Regions from separate parts of the Burkholderia pulmonis genome, predicted to be linked through region 1. Evidence: predicted binding sites of a transcription regulator. Region 1 holds the regulator's gene; each other region holds the start of a gene.
What was found. Region 1 encodes HrcA, which represses chaperone genes, less so after heat shock. Its sites were predicted from a motif close to TTAGCACTCNNNNNNNNNGAGTGCTAA; they were not measured.

Region 1 (4,210 bases):
ACACTGCACTCAAGCGTCGGAAAAGCGTGTTTACCCTAGCTGACCGCCGCCTGACATCCACCTGGCGCCATTTTCACCCTTGATCTCGAGGGGAGTACCGTGAAACTGACCTTTGCGATATCGGTGGTCGCGCTGGTACTCATTGCCGGCACCACCACCATCTGCCTGTCGGGAGCCGTTAACGACCGCACGACCGAATACGGAAGCGCGCGGGCGACATTCGACCAGATGTTCAGCTCCCACCAGAAAATCTGTCGATGATGCGGCGATCGCGCTTCGTCGGCCGGCCGTGCAGCTCGGCCGCCGGCTCGCGATACGTGCGCCGCCGCTCCAGTTCGGCGAGCCGCGCGGCCCGCCCCGCTTCCGTTTCCGCGTAAAGCGTCTGCGCGACGCTCGCGGGCCCGCGCACGTCGCACACGCCCAGCACGGCAATGTGCCAGACGATGCCGTCGATCGCAATCTCGACCTCGTCGCCGACCCGTACGTCCTTCGCCGGCTTGACCGCCGCGCCGCCGATCTTCACGTGCCCCTTGTCGACCGCATCGGTCGCAAGCGAGCGCGTCTTGAAGAACCGGGCCGCCCACAGCCATTTGTCGATGCGCAGCTTCGCGCCGGGGTCCGTGGAAATCTTGTAGTTCATGCCAGCCTCCGCCGGGCCGCCCCCAGGACGCCGACCGCCCCCGCGGGGGACGGCGCACGAAGTGAGCGCACGGGTTGTTTCATTTCAGTTCACCGTTTCGGGTTGCGCAGCCCTGACGGGCCAGCCCTGCAGGTTCTCGGCGACGATCTCGCCGATCGCGCCGATCCACGCGGGCGCGCCGTTCAGGCACGGAATACGATGGAAGGACTTGCCGCCGCCGCCGAGGAACTCGTCGCGCACTTCCATGCCGATTTCCTCGATCGTCTCCAGGCAATCGGCCGTGAAACCAGGACAGAACACGTCGGCTCGCCTCACGCCGGCCTCGCCGAATTCGCGCAGCGTCGGCGCGGTGTACGGCTGCAGCCATTCGGCCTTGCCGAAACGCGACTGGAACGTGACGCGGCATTCGGTCGTCGACAGCCCGAGCGCAGCCATCAGCAACGCGCCCGTCTGCTGGCACTGGTCGTGATACGGGTCGCCGAGGTCGAGCGTGCGTTTCGGCACGCCGTGGAAACTCAGCACGAGCTTGTCGCCGGCCGCGAAGTCGGGCCGGCCATGCTGCGCCCAGTACTGGCGCACCTGCTCGGCCAACGCGTGGATATAGGCCGGATGGTCGGCGTAATGCCGCACCGTACGCACTTCCGGCTGGTTGCGCATGCGCGCGAGCGCGTCGAAGGCGGCATCGAATGCGGTGGCCGTGGTCGACGCCGAATATTGCGGATACATCGGCATCAGCAGCACGCGCTCGACACCCGCGCGCTTGAACTGCGCGAGTGCGTGTGAAATGTTCGGGCTGCCGTAGCGCATCGCGTAGTCGACCATGACCTGATAGCCGTTCGACGTGAGCAGGTGCCGCACGCTGTCGGTCTGGCGTTCGGTGTACACGCGCAGCGGCGAGCCCTCGGGCATCCAGACGGCCGCATATTTCTTTGCGGACGCGCGGCCGCGCAGCGGCAGGATCAGCGTGCGCAGCAGCACCTGCCAGACGGCCTGCGGAATCTCGACGACCCGAGGATCCGACAGGAATTCGGCCAGGTAGCGCCGTACCGCGCGGGGCGTGGGCGCGTCGGGCGTGCCGAGATTGATCAGCAGCACACCGATGCGGTGGGCGGCCGCGATGCTCGAAGGCGGCTCAAGATCGAAACGCATGGGCAAGAACGTGCTCGTGGCACGGGACCGGACGGCCCTCAATTATAGCGGGCCGCCCCGTACCGTTCGGCCGACTGTCGGCGCGTGCGGCATTGCGACACGATGTCGGGGCGGGATCAGGCGGCCGACGCAGGCTATTGCTGGCTCAGCGTGAGCGACAGCAGCCGCGCGGTGATGTCGACGATCGGTATCACGCGGTTGTACGCCATGCGGGTCGGGCCGATCACGCCGAGCGTGCCGACGATCTGCCCGTTCACCTCGTAAGGCGCGGTGACGACGCTCATTTCCTCGATCGGCACGAGCGTCGATTCGCCGCCGATGAAGATCTGCACGCCCTGGGCGTGGCTCGACACGTCGAGCAGTTGCAGGAGGCCCGTCTTTTGGTCGAATACGTCGAACAGCTTGCGCAGCCGCGCCATGTCGGACGAAAGATCCGCCACTTCGAGCAGGTTGCGCTCGCCGGAAATCAGCACGGTGTCCTCGGTGTCGGGCACCTCGGTACTGGCCGTCACGGCCGCATGCATCAGCGTGGTCATGTCGCCGCGCAACTGGTCGATCTCGTCGCGCAGGCGGCGGCGCACCTCGTCGAACGACAGTCCGGCGAAATGCGCATTGATGTAGTTGGACGCCTCGGTCAGCTGCGACGGCGAATAGTCGCGCGGCGTCGCGAGCATGCGGTTCTGCACGTCGCCCTCGGGCGTGACGATGATCAGCAGGATGCGCTTGTCGGACAGGCGCATGAACTCGATCTGCTTGAACACGTGGCTGCGACGCGGCGTCAGCACGACACCCGCGAACTGCGACAGGTTCGACAGCACGCTCGCGGCTGCCGCGACCACCCGCTGTTGCGGCTCGCCGGCCTGCAGCGTGTTCTGCACCTGCCGCGCGACGGCCTCGGCGTCGATCGGCGCCTCGACCGTCAGCATCGTGTCGACGAACAGCCGGTAGCCGCGCGGCGTCGGCACGCGGCCGGCCGACGTGTGCGGGCTCGACACGAGGCCGAGCTCCTCCAGGTCGGACATCACGTTGCGGATCGTCGCCGGGCTCAGCTCGAGCCCGGAGTAACGGGACAACGTGCGCGATCCGACTGGCTGACCGTCGGCGATATACCGTTCGATCAGGGTTTTCAGGAGGGTTCGTGCGCGAGGATCTAGCATGGTGGAAAATTTTAGCGCAACCGCGCGACCGCGGCGAGTGGCGTCGCCCTCCGTTGCGCGGGCCGGCCCGATCCGGCCCCGTCCGCGCACAACCGGTTCTTTTCGTCAACGAGCTATGGTGTAATGCCGGCATGAGAACCGGTAATCAGTTCAATACTGTCGCGCTCGTCGGCCGGAGCAACACGCCCGGCATCGCAGAGCCGCTTGCCACGCTGGCGGCCAGCTTGACCAAGCTCGGCTTCGAGGTCGTGTTCGAAGGCGACACCGCGCGCGAGATCGGCATTGCCGGCTATCCGGCGCTCACCCCGGCCGAAATCGGGGCGCGAGCGGACGTGGCGATCGTGCTCGGCGGCGACGGCACGATGCTCGGCATCGGCCGGCAGCTCGCGCCGTACCGGACGCCGCTGATCGGGATCAACCACGGGCGGCTCGGGTTCATCACGGACATCGCGGCAGCCGACATGCACGCGCTCGTCCCCGTGATACTGGCCGGCAAGTTCGAGCGCGAGGAGCGCTCGCTGCTCGAGGCGCGGATCATGCGCGACGGCGAACCGATCTACCACGCGCTCGCCTTCAACGACGTCGTCGTCAACCGCAGCGGCTTCTCCGGGATGGTCGAACTGCGCGCGTCGGTCGACGGCCGGTACATGTACAACCAGCGTTCGGACGGCCTGATCGTCGCGACGCCGACCGGCTCGACCGCCTACGCGCTGTCGTCGGCCGGCCCGATCCTCCATCCGCAGCTGGCAGGCATCGTGCTCGTGCCGATCGCGCCGCACGCGCTGTCGAACCGGCCGATCGTGCTGCCCGACGACACGAAAATCGCGATCCAGATCGTGGGCGGACGCGACGTCAACGTGAACTTCGACATGCAGTCGTTCACGTCGCTCGAACTGAACGACACGATCGAGGTGCGCCGCTCGAAGCACACGGTGCCGTTCCTGCACCCGATCGGCTACAGCTACTACACGACGCTGCGCAAGAAGCTGCACTGGAACGAACACGCCTCGAACGAAGACGACAAGGCGTCCTGACGCCGCTCCGCCCGACACCATGCTCCGCCACCTCTCGATCCGCGACTTCGTCATCGTCGCCGCGCTCGATCTCGAATTCGACAGCGGCTTTTCCGTCTTTTCCGGCGAAACCGGCGCCGGGAAATCGATCCTGATCGACGCCCTCGCCCTCGCCCTCGGCGAACGCGCCGACGCGAGCGTCGTGCGCACCGGCTGCGGCCGCGCCGACATCACGGCCGAATTCACGCCGC
Region 2 (4,210 bases), 160 kb from region 1:
TGCTTCGATATTCTACTGATATGTTAGTAACATCTGAGTGGCATGGTTGATGGTTGAATGAGTCACGTCATACCAGGTGACGATGAATTTGCTCGACGCATCGATTGCTGTCGAGGTCGGTACGAGTGTGATCAATCCAGGTGCCGGCGTGCCTGGCAGTCTCGCGATGTTCTTTTTGCGGCAGTCTGCCAACCCGCAGCATCGATGCCGTTCCTTGTGTTCGGAACGAAACGGGGGTGCCTTGGAAATTGATGGCGGACAGGGCGGGAAGATCGTGTATCGGCGCGGTTTCGAGGTTGATGTTGGGTGAGGTTGGTTTCAATCGGTCGGCAATTATCAAAAACAAGACATACGTTCAGACCTGTTTATTCGGGCGATCGATTTGGAGTGCGATGAAAATCATTCGGGATGACGAAGGCTGGGGGTGTTATGGGTATCTTGTTGGTGGAAGAGGATCCGGATCAGGCGTCGGCCTTTGAAAAGGCGCTGCGAGGATCCGATCGGGAAATTTTCCGGGTGCGCGATAGCGCGCGAGCGGTTCGGTTTCTGAAAAAGGAGGTGGTCGAGCTCATCGTGCTCGACTGGCGAATTCCGGATGCCGACGGCCTGAATCTGCTGCACTGGATTCGGGCCAACGTCGGGGAAGAACCGGCCGTTCTGTTCCTCGCCGCGAGAACGCTTGAAGCGGATGTCGCCGCCGCGCTGGACGCAGGCGCCGACGAGTACATCGGCAAACCGTTCCGCGAGATCGAATTGGTCGCCCGCGTCAACGCACTGTTGCGTCGAAAGGGCCACAAGAAGAAACCCGGTAGCAGGGTCGAGGTCGGCGCGTATGTTTTGAATCCGCTGGCGCGCACGATCACCGTGCACGGCAAAATCATCGATTTGACGGCAAAGGAATTTGCGCTGGCAAATTTCCTGTTCACCAACATCGGGAGCGTGCTTTCCCGGGATGCCTTGTCGACGCTGGCGTGGGGGCGGGCGCTCGATGGCACGTCGCGGAGTCTCGACACCCACATCTATCGGCTTCGACAAAAATTGGCGCTTCGTCCGGAAAACGGGCTTCAATTGAATGCCGTCTATACGCATGGCTACCGGCTCGACAGGGTCGACGAGTTTTCGATGGGGGAGAATTTTTCGGTGCCCGTTTCGGTGCCCGGCCAGGCCTCGCAGCGAACCATTTCCGAGAGTCCTGCTTCTGCGCTGGTTTAGGGCGTTCCGGGAGATGCGTCCGTCTAATGGGGCGAAGGTGATCCGGGCTGCTCTTTGCGCTTCGTAGTTATCCGGCGGACAGCCTCGCTTCGCCCCGGCGATCGCGACTCCGCCGTGATTCGTTCATCTCCACGGAAGTCTGGTCGGGTGCCCACGACTTTGCGCCGGGCGCGGGCCGTGAAGCTGCAAGGTGATGAACTTCTTTTGTTCCGAGGGGACGAAGGTGTGGCGGCGCATCCTCGTCGTGATCGCGACAAGACATCAGGCCCCATATAATTTGCCCGAACTTGCCCGGTACGCGGGATATCCCTGAGGGATCGTGGCCGCCGGGTATCTCCGTGGGGCCGGACCGCGCAAGCAGCTTGCGGCATCTTCCCGGGTTCCCCGTCTGTCGGCTGTGCTCGTATCCAAGTCATTGTTTTTGCGTGACATATTTGGGTTTGCCTTGTGTCGCTGAGGTCATCGCAGGGCTGCGCCCCAGTGAGCAAAGCGCGAGTTCGAGCGAGCGTCGACACCCGAAAAAAACCGCCGATCCCCCTTCTTGAATTTGTCAAAACCCGTCCATATAATTAGCACTCGCTGCACGAGAGTGCTAACAATTCTCTGCCGGGCGATCCGCCGGGCAGATTCCCTAAGCGTTCTTCAATCTCAGTCAAGAGAGGAGTGAATATGAACCTTCGTCCTTTGCACGATCGCGTGATCGTCAAGCGCCTGGATCAGGAAACCAAGACCGCCTCGGGCATCGTCATCCCCGACGCCGCTGCTGAAAAGCCGGATCAGGGCGAAGTCCTGGCCATCGGCCCGGGCAAGCGTGACGACAAGGGCGCACCGATCGCACTCGACGTGAAGGTCGGCGATCGCGTCCTGTTCGGCAAGTACGCAGGCCAGACCGTGAAGGTCGACGGCAACGAACTGCTGGTCATGCGCGAAGAAGACATCATGGCCGTGGTCAACGCCAAGTAAGCGTCCACCGACGGTACATATTCCCAAGAATTCAAGGAGTTAGAAGATGGCAGCTAAAGACGTCGTATTCGGCGATTCCGCCCGTTCGAAGATGGTCGAAGGCGTGAACATTCTCGCCAACGCGGTCAAGGTCACGCTGGGTCCGAAGGGCCGCAACGTGGTGCTCGAGCGCAGCTTCGGCGGCCCGACGGTCACCAAGGACGGTGTGTCGGTCGCGAAGGAAATCGAGCTGAAGGACAAGCTCCAGAACATGGGCGCGCAAATGGTCAAGGAAGTTGCTTCCAAGACCAGCGACAACGCAGGCGACGGCACGACGACGGCAACCGTCCTCGCGCAATCGATCGTTCGCGAAGGCATGAAGTACGTCGCATCGGGCATGAACCCGATGGACCTGAAGCGCGGCATCGACAAGGCAGTCGCAGCGGCTGTCGAAGAGCTGAAGAAGATCAGCAAGCCGTGCACGACGAACAAGGAAATCGCACAGGTCGGTTCGATCTCGGCGAACAGCGACACGTCGATCGGCGATCGTATCGCTGAAGCGATGGACAAGGTCGGCAAGGAAGGCGTCATCACCGTCGAAGACGGCAAGTCGCTGGCCGACGAACTCGACGTCGTCGAAGGCATGCAATTCGACCGCGGCTACCTGTCGCCGTACTTCATCAACAACCCGGAAAAGCAAGTCGCCGTCCTCGACAACCCGTTCGTGCTGCTGCACGACAAGAAGGTGTCGAACATCCGTGATCTGCTGCCGGTACTCGAGCAAGTCGCGAAGGCTGGCCGTCCGCTGCTGATCATCGCCGAAGACATCGAAGGCGAAGCGCTCGCAACGCTGGTCGTCAACAACATCCGCGGCATCCTGAAGACCGTTGCGGTCAAGGCGCCTGGCTTCGGCGATCGTCGCAAGGCGATGCTGGAAGACATCGCGATCCTGACGGGCGGCCAGGTGATCGCCGAAGAAACCGGCCTGACGCTCGAGAAGGCAACGCTGGCAGAACTGGGCCAGGCGAAGCGCATCGAAGTGGGCAAGGAAAACACGACGATCATCGACGGCGCAGGCGAAGCCGTGAACATCGAAGCACGCGTGAAGCAAGTGCGCGCGCAAATCGAAGAAGCGACGTCGGACTACGACCGTGAAAAGCTGCAAGAGCGCGTGGCCAAGCTGGCCGGCGGCGTTGCAGTGATCAAGGTCGGCGCTGCGACCGAAGTCGAAATGAAGGAAAAGAAGGCACGTGTCGAAGACGCACTGCACGCAACGCGCGCAGCTGTGGAAGAAGGCATCGTGGCAGGCGGCGGCGTTGCGCTGATCCGCGCTCGCACCGCGATCGCGACCCTGACCGGCGCGAACGCCGACCAGAACGCCGGCATCAAGATCGTGCTGCGTGCAATGGAAGAACCGCTGCGCCAGATCGTCACGAACGGTGGCGAAGAAGCGAGCGTCGTGGTGGCGGCAGTGGCTGCAGGCAAGGGCAACTACGGCTACAACGCAGCAACGGGCGAGTACGTCGACATGGTTGAAGCCGGTGTCGTCGACCCGACCAAGGTTACGCGTACCGCACTGCAGAACGCAGCGTCGGTTGCAGGCCTGCTGCTGACGACGGACGCAGCTGTCGCAGAACTGCCGAAGGAAGACGCACCGATGCCGGGCGGCATGCCGGGCGGCATGGGCGGCATGGGCATGGACATGTAATCGACTTCGGTCGATGGTGTCCGGAGCGCGCAGCGATGCGCGTTCCAGCCAAAAGAAAAGACCCGCAGCGATGCGGGTCTTTTTTTATTTGGGCGAGGATTTCGATGCGTGCGCGGGGCAACCGGATACGTCACGCCCAGAAGCGGCGCGGCGTGCGGCGGCGGGGCCTGCCCGCCGCATCGCGATTCAATGCCGGTGCGACGTCCTTGGTGCCGGGTCGGCCTTCACGGCCGGCGGCGTGTCCGCATCGTCGTTGCTGCGCGCCCAGAAGAACCGGTCGGGCAGGTATGCGCCCATGCCGGGCCGGAACGCGTCGCGCACGGACTGGTACAGGTATTCCTGCGCCTC
Region 3 (4,210 bases), on a different replicon from region 1:
CGCCGCGTTCTGCAGCGCCGTGCGCGTGACCTTGGTCGGATCGAGCACGCCAGATTCGACGAGATCGCCGTACTCGCCCGTCTGCGCGTTGTACCCGAAGTTGCCCGAACCTTCCGCGACCTTCGCGACGACGACGCTCGCTTCCTCGCCCGCATTCGTGACGATCTGGCGCAGCGGTTCCTCGAGCGCGCGCAGCACGATCTTGATGCCCGCATCCTGATCGGCGTTCACGCCCTTCAGTTCGCGGATCGCCTGCCGCACGCGGATCAGCGCGACGCCGCCGCCCGGCACGATGCCTTCCTCGACGGCCGCGCGCGTGGCGTGCAGCGCGTCGTCGACGCGATCCTTCTTCTCCTTCACCTCGATTTCGGTCGCGCCGCCGACCTTGATCACCGCGACGCCGCCCGCGAGCTTCGCGACGCGTTCCTGCAGCTTTTCACGGTCGTAGTCCGACGTCGCTTCGTCGATCTGCACGCGGATCTGCTTCACGCGCGCCTCGATGTTCTTCGCATCGCCCGCGCCGTCGATCACGGTCGTGTTTTCCTTGCCGACCTCGATGCGCTTCGCCTGGCCGAGCTCGGCGAGCGTCGCCTTCTCGAGCGTGAGGCCCGTTTCCTCGGCGATCACCTGGCCGCCGGTGAGGATCGCGATGTCCTCGAGCAGCGCCTTGCGACGATCGCCGAAGCCCGGCGCCTTGACCGCGACCGTTTTCAGGATCCCGCGGATGTTGTTCACGACGAGCGTCGCGAGCGCTTCGCCTTCGACGTCCTCCGCGATGATCAGCAGCGGGCGGCCCGACTTCGCGACCTGTTCGAGCACCGGCAGCAGGTCGCGGATGTTCGAGATCTTCTTGTCGTGCAGCAGGATGTACGGGCTTTCGATCTCGGCGATCTGCTTGTCGGGATTGTTGATGAAGTACGGCGACAGGTAGCCGCGGTCGAACTGCAGCCCTTCGACGACGTCGAGCTCGTCGGCAAGCGACTTGCCGTCCTCGACGGTGATCACGCCTTCCTTGCCGACGCGGTCGATCGCTTCAGCGATGCGCTGGCCGATCGATTCCTCGCCGTTCGCGGAGATCGTCGCGACCTGCGCGATTTCCTTGCTCGTGGTGGTCGGCCGGCTGATCTTCTTCAGCTCGTCGACGGCCGACGCGACGGCCTTGTCGATGCCGCGCTTCAGGTCGAGCGGGTTGAGCCCGGCCGCCACGTACTTCTGGCCTTCGCGGACGATCGCCTGGGCGAGCACGGTGGCCGTCGTCGTGCCGTCGCCGGCTGCGTCGCTGGTGCGCGACGCGACTTCCTTCACGAGCTGCGCGCCGATGTTCTGCAGCTTGTCCGCGAGTTCGATTTCCTTCGCGACCGATACCCCGTCCTTCGTGACGACGGGCGAGCCGAAGCTGCGTTCGAGCACGACGTTGCGGCCCTTCGGCCCGAGCGTGACCTTCACTGCGTTCGCGAGAATGTTCACGCCTTCGGTCAGTTTCGACCGTGCGACGTCGCTGAAAATGATTTCCTTGGCTGCCATGATTGCGCTCCGTTATTGATTGACGACCGCGACGATGTCTTCTTCGCGCAGCACGAGAAACTCGTTGCCGTCCACCTTGACGGCCTGCCCCGCGTACTTGCCGAACAGCACGCGCTCGCCGACCTGCAGGTCGGGCACGATGCGCTGGCCGTCCGCATCCTTGCGGCCGGGGCCGACGGCGATCACTTCGCCCTGGTCGGGCTTTTCGGCGGCGCTGTCGGGAATCACGATGCCCGACGCGGTGGTGGTTTCCTGGTCGAGTCGCTTCACGATCACGCGGTCGTGCAAGGGGCGTAGGCTCATTTGTTCGTCCTGTGCTGATCTGTCGAAATTGGCTGGCACTCTTTAACAGAGAGTGCTGACGAGTATAAAAATGAGCGGCGGCGCGATCCAATAACGGATTCGGAAAAGCATTTGCGCGAATGCGCTTTGGACGAGCGGGCGGGGAGGAGAGATGAAAGATGCAGGAGAAGGCGGCGTGTGCCGCCTTCATCCATTACGAAGCGACGCGAATCACGACCTTGCCGAAATGCTGCCCCGACTCCAGGTACGCATACGCCTGCGGCGCCTCGTCGAAACCGAACACGCGATCGACCACCGGCTCGATCCGCATTGCATCGACGAGCCGCACGACGTCGTCGAGCATCGCACGGCTGCCGACCATGAGCCCGTGCAGTCTCCGGAAGCCGCCGATCAGCGACAGCAGCCCGAGTTCCGGGCCGCCGAAGCTGCTGAGGCCGCCGATCACCGACACGATGCCGCCCATCTTCGTCGCGGCGACCGAGCGCGGCAGCGTATCGCGGCCGCCCACTTCGACGACCAGATCCGCACCCGCCCCGTCGGTGAGCCGCAGCACCTCGTGCTGCCATTCCGGCGTTGCGCGATAGTTGATCGTTGCGTCCGCACCGAGTGCGCGGGCGCGTTCGAGCTTCGCATCGCTCGACGAGGTCACGATCGTGCGCAGCCCGGCCGCACGCGCGAGCTGCAGCGCAATGATCGACACGCCGCCCGTGCCGAGCAGCACGACGGTCGCGCCCGGCCCGAGTCCGCCGTCGACGAACAGCGCGTTCCATGCGGTGATGCCCGCGCACGACAGCGTCGCCGCCGCGTCGTAGTCGAGATGCGCGGGAATCGCGACCAGCGCCGCCTCGTCGGACACGAAGCGTTCGGCGAGCACGCCGTCGAAATGCGAGCCGGCCGACCCCGAGACTTTCTGCGGCGTGGCCGGCCCGTCGATCCAGCGCGGGAAATACGTGTTGATCACGCGATCGCCCGGCTTGAAGCGCGTGACGTCGCGGCCGGTTTCGACGACTTCGCCGGCGCCGTCGGCGACCGGAATCAGCGGGGCGGTGCCGATGCCGAGATAGTCGCCGCGCGCGAACATCAGGTCGCGATAGTTCAGCGCGGCCGAGTGGATCTTCACGACGACGTCGGTCGGCCCGACCGCGCGCGGCGTCGCATCGATGCGCCGGAGCCCGGCCATGCCGTCGCCGGGTTTGACTTGCCATGCATGCATGTGCGCTCCTTTTTCGAGATAGTCCGGACTATCATAGTGTTGCGCGGGTGGACGCATTGGCGAGAATTCGGCCAACGATTGTCGCCTGTGTGGACACAAACCAGTCATCCCACCGGAGCGGAACTGCATGGACGAGCGGCTGAGGGGCGTCGCCGAATTTGTCGACGTGGTGGAATCGGGCAGCTTCGCGGCGGCGGCGCTGCGTCTCGGCATGACGCGCTCGGCCGTCGCGAAGATCGTCGCGCGGCTCGAACACCGGCTCGGTGCACGGCTGCTGCAGCGCACGACGCGCCAGCTCGGCCTGACCGACGAAGGGCTCGTCTATTACGAGCAGTGCAGGCGGCTGCTGGCCGAACTCGGCGAGACGGAGGCCGCACTCGACGCGGGCCGCCGCGAGCCGGCCGGGCGCGTGCGCATCAGCGTGCCCGTGCTGTTCGGGCGGCAGTGCGTGGCGCCCGTCGTGCGGCGCCTCGTCGAGCGGTATCCGCGGCTCGAGATCGACGTGTCGTTCAGCGACCGCGTGGCCGACCTGGTCAACGACGGCTTCGACCTCGCGGTGCGCATCGGCGAGCTGGCCGACACGAGCGCGCTCGTCGGCCGGAAGCTGGGCGTGCAGCGCATGGGCATCTGCGCGTCGCACGCGTATCTCGATCGCCACGGCCGGCCGTCGGGGCTCGACGAACTCGCATCGCACGTCGGCATCGCGTACTCGCGCGGCGGGCAGCCGACGCCGTGGCGGATCATCGGCACGGACGGCGCGGTGCACGACCATCGCACGGCCGGCCGCCTGCGATTCGACGACCTGCAGGCGATCGCCGATGCGGCTGCCGCCGGTGCGGGCCTCGCATGGCTGCCGTGCTGGCTGATGGCGCCGTATGTGCGCGACGGCCGTCTCGCGCTCGTGATGGACAGCGACAGCGTGTCGGGTGCCGAGGTGTACGCGGTGCGACCGGCGTCGCGCCATGTGCCGTCGAAGCTGCGTGTGGTCATCGACACGCTGGTCGACGAGATTCCGTCCATGCTGGCGTCCGATGACGCCGACGGCGAGCGCGTGCCGCCGCGCCGCGCAGCGCGCGCTCCGTAGCGACACCGCACGTTCGGTCGACGCGGCGTATGATCACCCGCACAACGCACAGGCGGGGGCACGCTGTCATGAACAGGAAGCTGCAG
Region 4 (4,210 bases), 1.1 Mb from region 1:
CGGCACGCCGAAGATGTCGCCGACATAGTGCGAGTAGTACGACCAGTTCGTGCCGAACTGGAATTCGAGCGTGATGCCGGTCGTCACGCCCATCGCGAAGTTGATCCCGAACAGCTTGCCCCAGAACTGGGTCATGTCCTTGTAAACCTGTTTGCCGGTCATCACGTAGACGGCTTCCATGATGACGAGCAGCCAGGACAGGCCGAGCGTCAATGGCACGAACAGGAAGTGGTAGAGCGCCGTGATGCCGAACTGCAGACGTGACAGATCGACGACTTCACTACTTATCATGGTGGTCTCCCTCGGTAGATGCAGGCGCCGGTACCGAGAGCAGCTTCTCGGCGACGGCGGCAGGCGGAAGCGACATGTGCTCGGCCTGCGGATGATTGAAGAATGCGTATTTGAGCGACATCAGGAGGATCAGCTTGACGATCAGCACCAGGGTGATGTCGCGGGCGAGGGTCGGCCCGCGTGCCCACGCGGCGATGCGCGCGCGCCAGCCGATCGTGCCGGCCGGCCGCGGGGGAGGCGGCGGCGCAGGCTCTTTATTGATCGAGATCAAGGCGATTATCCTGAATCGATTTAGGTCGGATTTGGGGCGACTTTACGTCGGATTTATGACGGCCGTGAAGCTGTTTTAATCCTTTTGCGCCTGACCTGCCAATTTTAAAAGGTCGGCTTTCCGATGCCGAGTGCTGCGCTGCGGCAGACCGTCGCGAAGTGCGGGGCAAAAGTTGAGGCAGATCAAGGTTATGCGGAAGGGGGCCGCAAACGGCCTAATACCTGATGAAACAGGTCAATTAATCGACGGAGAAACGGGCGGTGAAACGGCCGGAGAAACAGCGGGTGAAATGGGCCGGGAAACGTACGCGGAAGTGCGTGAAAGGACGTGAAAGGACGTGAAAAAGACGGGCGAAAAAAAACCGCTGCCGGTCGGGCAGCGGTTTTCGATGAAGCGCTCTAAATCGCCAGGGATTTATGCGTATTCGGCGAGGGCGGTGCGCATCTTTTTCATCGCGCTCGCTTCGATCTGGCGGATGCGTTCCGCGGACACCCCGAACTCGGCGGCGAGATCATGCAGTGTCGAGCCGCCCGAGCCGTCGTCGTCGACGTGCAGCCAGCGTGCCTCGATGATGCGGCGGCTGCGCGCGTCGAGTGCCTCGAGCGCTTGCGCGATGCCGTCCGTCTGCAGCATGTCGCGCTGACGCGCGGCGAGCACGGCGGTCGGCTCGTTGTGCGAGTCGGCCAGGTAGGCGATCGGCGCGTACGACTCCTCGCCGTCCTCGACCTGCCCTTCAAGCGCGATGTCGCCGCCCGACAGGCGCGTTTCCATCTCGGTCACGTCTTCGCGCTTGACGTTGAGCTCCTGCGCGAGGCCGTCGATTTCCTCGGGCGTCATCGCCTGCATGCTCTTCTTGTGGCTGCGCAGGTTGAAGAACAGCTTGCGCTGCGCCTTCGTCGTCGCGACCTTCACCATGCGCCAGTTGCGCAGGATGTACTCGTGGATTTCGGCCTTGATCCAGTGGATCGCATACGACACGAGACGCACGTTCTGCGCCGGGTCGAAGCGCTTCACGGCCTTCATCAGGCCGATGTTGCCTTCCTGGATCAGGTCGCCGTGCGGCAGGCCGTAGCCGAGATAGTTGCGCGCGATCGACACGACGAGACGCAGGTGCGACAGCACGAGGCGGCGCGCCGAATCGAGGTTGTTGCCTTCGCGGAATTCGGTGGCGTACTGGCGTTCCTCTTCGGCGGTCAGCAGCGGGATGCGGTTGACGGCCTGGATGTACGCGTCGATGTTGCCGAGCTGGCCGGGCAACATCGATTGGGCTGCGAGCGCCAGCGAGCCTGCCGATGCGGCCTTGGCCGGCGTCGGGCTCAGGGTGTTCGGGAGGGTCAGGGCGTTGCTCACTAAAAAACTCCTTTGGAATCAGGGACAAACCCCCGGTCTCGAATGAGATTCCGTGGGCCATCTTAGCACTCCCGCAAGACGAGTGCTAATTCCTTAGAGCGGGCGTGGACATCCGAGTTCCCCGTTTTTCTATCAAACAAGTCGAGTCGATAGTCTACTCTGCGACAGGAATGGCGACGCGAAGTTCCGTAAGCCGTTGTTTCTGATGGGAATCAGTAGACGATTTCGATTTTTGTCGTTTTGGAAGCAAGCCATTTCGCTTCGTGATGCCGATCCGGAAAGTCCTTTACCATACCATTCAGTTCGCTCGGGCCAGGCTGTCGCGGCAGGCCCCATTCAACCCAAAAAGTTGGAGTGTCAGAATGAACAATAAGAAGAATCGCCGGCCCCGCAGCCGGCTTGTGCTGCATGCGATGCTGGCAGCGTCTCTTCTGGGCGGATCGGGTGCGGCGTTCGCGGATCGATGGGGGATCCAGGCAGGCGGCGGTTTTTCGGATCGTCACGGGATCGACAAGGGCGATCTCGGCGTCGTGTGGGATCCGGGCTGGAACTGGTGGGAAATCGGCGGCTGGCACTTCGCGTTCGTCGTCGAAGGACACGTCGGCTACTGGCACACGGGCGGCAACGTCCACAGCAGCATCGGCGAATTCGGGGTGACGCCGATGTTCCGCTTCATCAAGAGCGCGGGGGAGATTCGCCCGTTCATCGAGGCCGGCGGCGGCGCCCGGCTGCTGACGCACCCGACCATCTCGAACAATTTCTCGCTGTCGACCGCATTCCAGTTCGCACCGACCGCGGGTGTCGGCGTGCAGTTCGGCCAACGGCAACAGTATCAGGTCGGCTACCGTTTTGAACATGTGTCTAACGCGGGTATCAAAGAGCCGAATCCTGGTATAAATTTCCACCAGTTCTACGTGCAGTACAACTTCTGATCCGCACGCCCGCGCACGGCGGGCGCGTTGCCGAGGAGTCAGGCGATGGCGAAGGTGGTCGATGCGATCCGCGCGCTCGAGCGCGATCGGTTCCGGGCGATGGTGGACGGGGACGGCGAGGCGCTCGACGCGCTGCTGTCGGACAAGGTGTTCTTCGTTCACACCAATGGCAAACGCGAAACCAAGCAGCAGTTCATCGACGCCATCGTCGCAGGCCGCCGCCGCTATCGCCAGATCGAGATCCAGTCGCAGGACGTGCTGCCCGTCGGCGACGACACCTGCGTCGTCACCGGGCGCGCGTTGATCGAGATGGAAACGAACAACGGCGGCCTGGTCTTCCCGATCGCCTACACGTCCGTCCACACGCACGAGCAGGGCCGCTGGAGCCTGTTCGCGTGGCAGGCGACGCGGTGCGCGACCGAGACATGAGCGCGGTGGCGCTCCTTTTCATGTCCTGACCGATGCGGCCTTCTGGGCCGCTTTTTGCTGCCTCGTGCGGCGCGGATCGCGCGGCGCACGGGCGGTCACGCACCGCTCGCTGACGTTTCAACCCTGAGGCGAGCTCCGGCGGTCAAGCTGCCGCGCGGCGGTCCGCGCAGTGCCAGGCCGAACGGTTGATCGCGCTGACGACGGCATCGAGCGCCGCGCTCGCCGCGTCGGCATGCAGGCCGACACCGTGCCGCAGCTGCGCATCGCCGACCCGGCAGCCGACCGATACGGCGATCCGGCCGTCCGTCGTGCGCGCGTGCTCGCACGACGCGACGTCGATCGCGATGCCGGCGGCTGCCGCAAATGCCGCGGCGAAACGTCGCACGGCATCCTCGGGCGTCGCATCGTCGGCGGGCGCCGCCGCGATCTCGCGGCTCTGCCAGCGTGCGCCGCTGCCGTGGCGTGCGGCCGGCCCGTCGGTCTCGAAGAATTCGCGTGCGAACAGCGCGCAGATCGCGTTGCCCGTCACTTCCTCGCCCGATGCGTCGGCGAGCGTCTGCACCGCATGGCTGAATTCGATCTGCACGCGGCGCGTCGGCGTGAAGCCCATCCCGCGCTCGAGCAGGAACGTCGCGCCGCCCTTGCCGGACTGGCTGTTTACGCGGATCACGGCGTCATAGCTGCGGCCGAGGTCGGCCGGATCGATCGGCAGGTACGGCACTTCCCACACCGCGTCGGGGCGTTGCTGCGCAAAACCCTTGCGGATCGCGTCCTGGTGCGAGCCCGAGAACGCGGTGAACACGAGGTCGCCTGCGTACGGGTGGCGCGGATGCACGGGAATCTGGTTGCAGCGTTCGACGATGCGGCGCACGGCGTCGATGTCGGAGAAATCGAGGCCCGGGTCGATGCCCTGCGTGTAGAGGTTCAGCGCGAGCGT

Region 2: AC5LXK_RS04130 (co-chaperone GroES) is a predicted target of HrcA. The motif match lies at 1,782-1,808, and genes of this name have one in related genera.
Region 3: AC5LXK_RS29245 (co-chaperone GroES) is a predicted target of HrcA. The motif match lies at 1,860-1,886, and genes of this name have one in related genera.
Region 4: rpoH (RNA polymerase sigma factor RpoH) is a predicted target of HrcA. The motif match lies at 1,975-2,001, and genes of this name have one in related genera.

Annotation. Positions count from the first base shown of each region.
Region 1 is NZ_OZ480186.1:736,847-741,056, reverse strand. It holds gene AC5LXK_RS03480 (hypothetical protein) at 100-261, shown strand; gene AC5LXK_RS03475 (RNA-binding S4 domain-containing protein) at 233-640, opposite strand; gene hemH (ferrochelatase) at 725-1,789, opposite strand; gene hrcA (heat-inducible transcriptional repressor HrcA) at 1,924-2,946, opposite strand; gene AC5LXK_RS03460 (NAD kinase) at 3,078-3,980, shown strand; gene recN (DNA repair protein RecN) at 4,000-4,210, shown strand, end outside.
Region 2 is NZ_OZ480186.1:892,197-896,406, forward strand. It holds gene AC5LXK_RS04120 (hypothetical protein) at 83-310, shown strand; gene AC5LXK_RS04125 (response regulator transcription factor) at 430-1,212, shown strand; gene AC5LXK_RS04130 (co-chaperone GroES) at 1,882-2,175, shown strand; gene groL (chaperonin GroEL) at 2,222-3,862, shown strand; gene AC5LXK_RS04140 (hydroxymethylpyrimidine/phosphomethylpyrimidine kinase) at 4,049-4,210, opposite strand, start outside.
Region 3 is NZ_OZ480187.1:2,796,023-2,800,232, reverse strand. It holds gene groL (chaperonin GroEL) at 1-1,524, opposite strand, end outside; gene AC5LXK_RS29245 (co-chaperone GroES) at 1,537-1,827, opposite strand; gene AC5LXK_RS29240 (zinc-dependent alcohol dehydrogenase family protein) at 2,021-3,040, opposite strand; gene AC5LXK_RS29235 (LysR substrate-binding domain-containing protein) at 3,168-4,124, shown strand.
Region 4 is NZ_OZ480186.1:3,212,942-3,217,151, reverse strand. It holds gene AC5LXK_RS14960 (cytochrome ubiquinol oxidase subunit I) at 1-291, opposite strand, end outside; gene cydP (cytochrome oxidase putative small subunit CydP) at 281-568, opposite strand; gene rpoH (RNA polymerase sigma factor RpoH) at 977-1,912, opposite strand; gene pagL (lipid A 3-O-deacylase PagL) at 2,275-2,844, shown strand; gene AC5LXK_RS14940 (nuclear transport factor 2 family protein) at 2,890-3,273, shown strand; gene leuA (2-isopropylmalate synthase) at 3,416-4,210, opposite strand, start outside.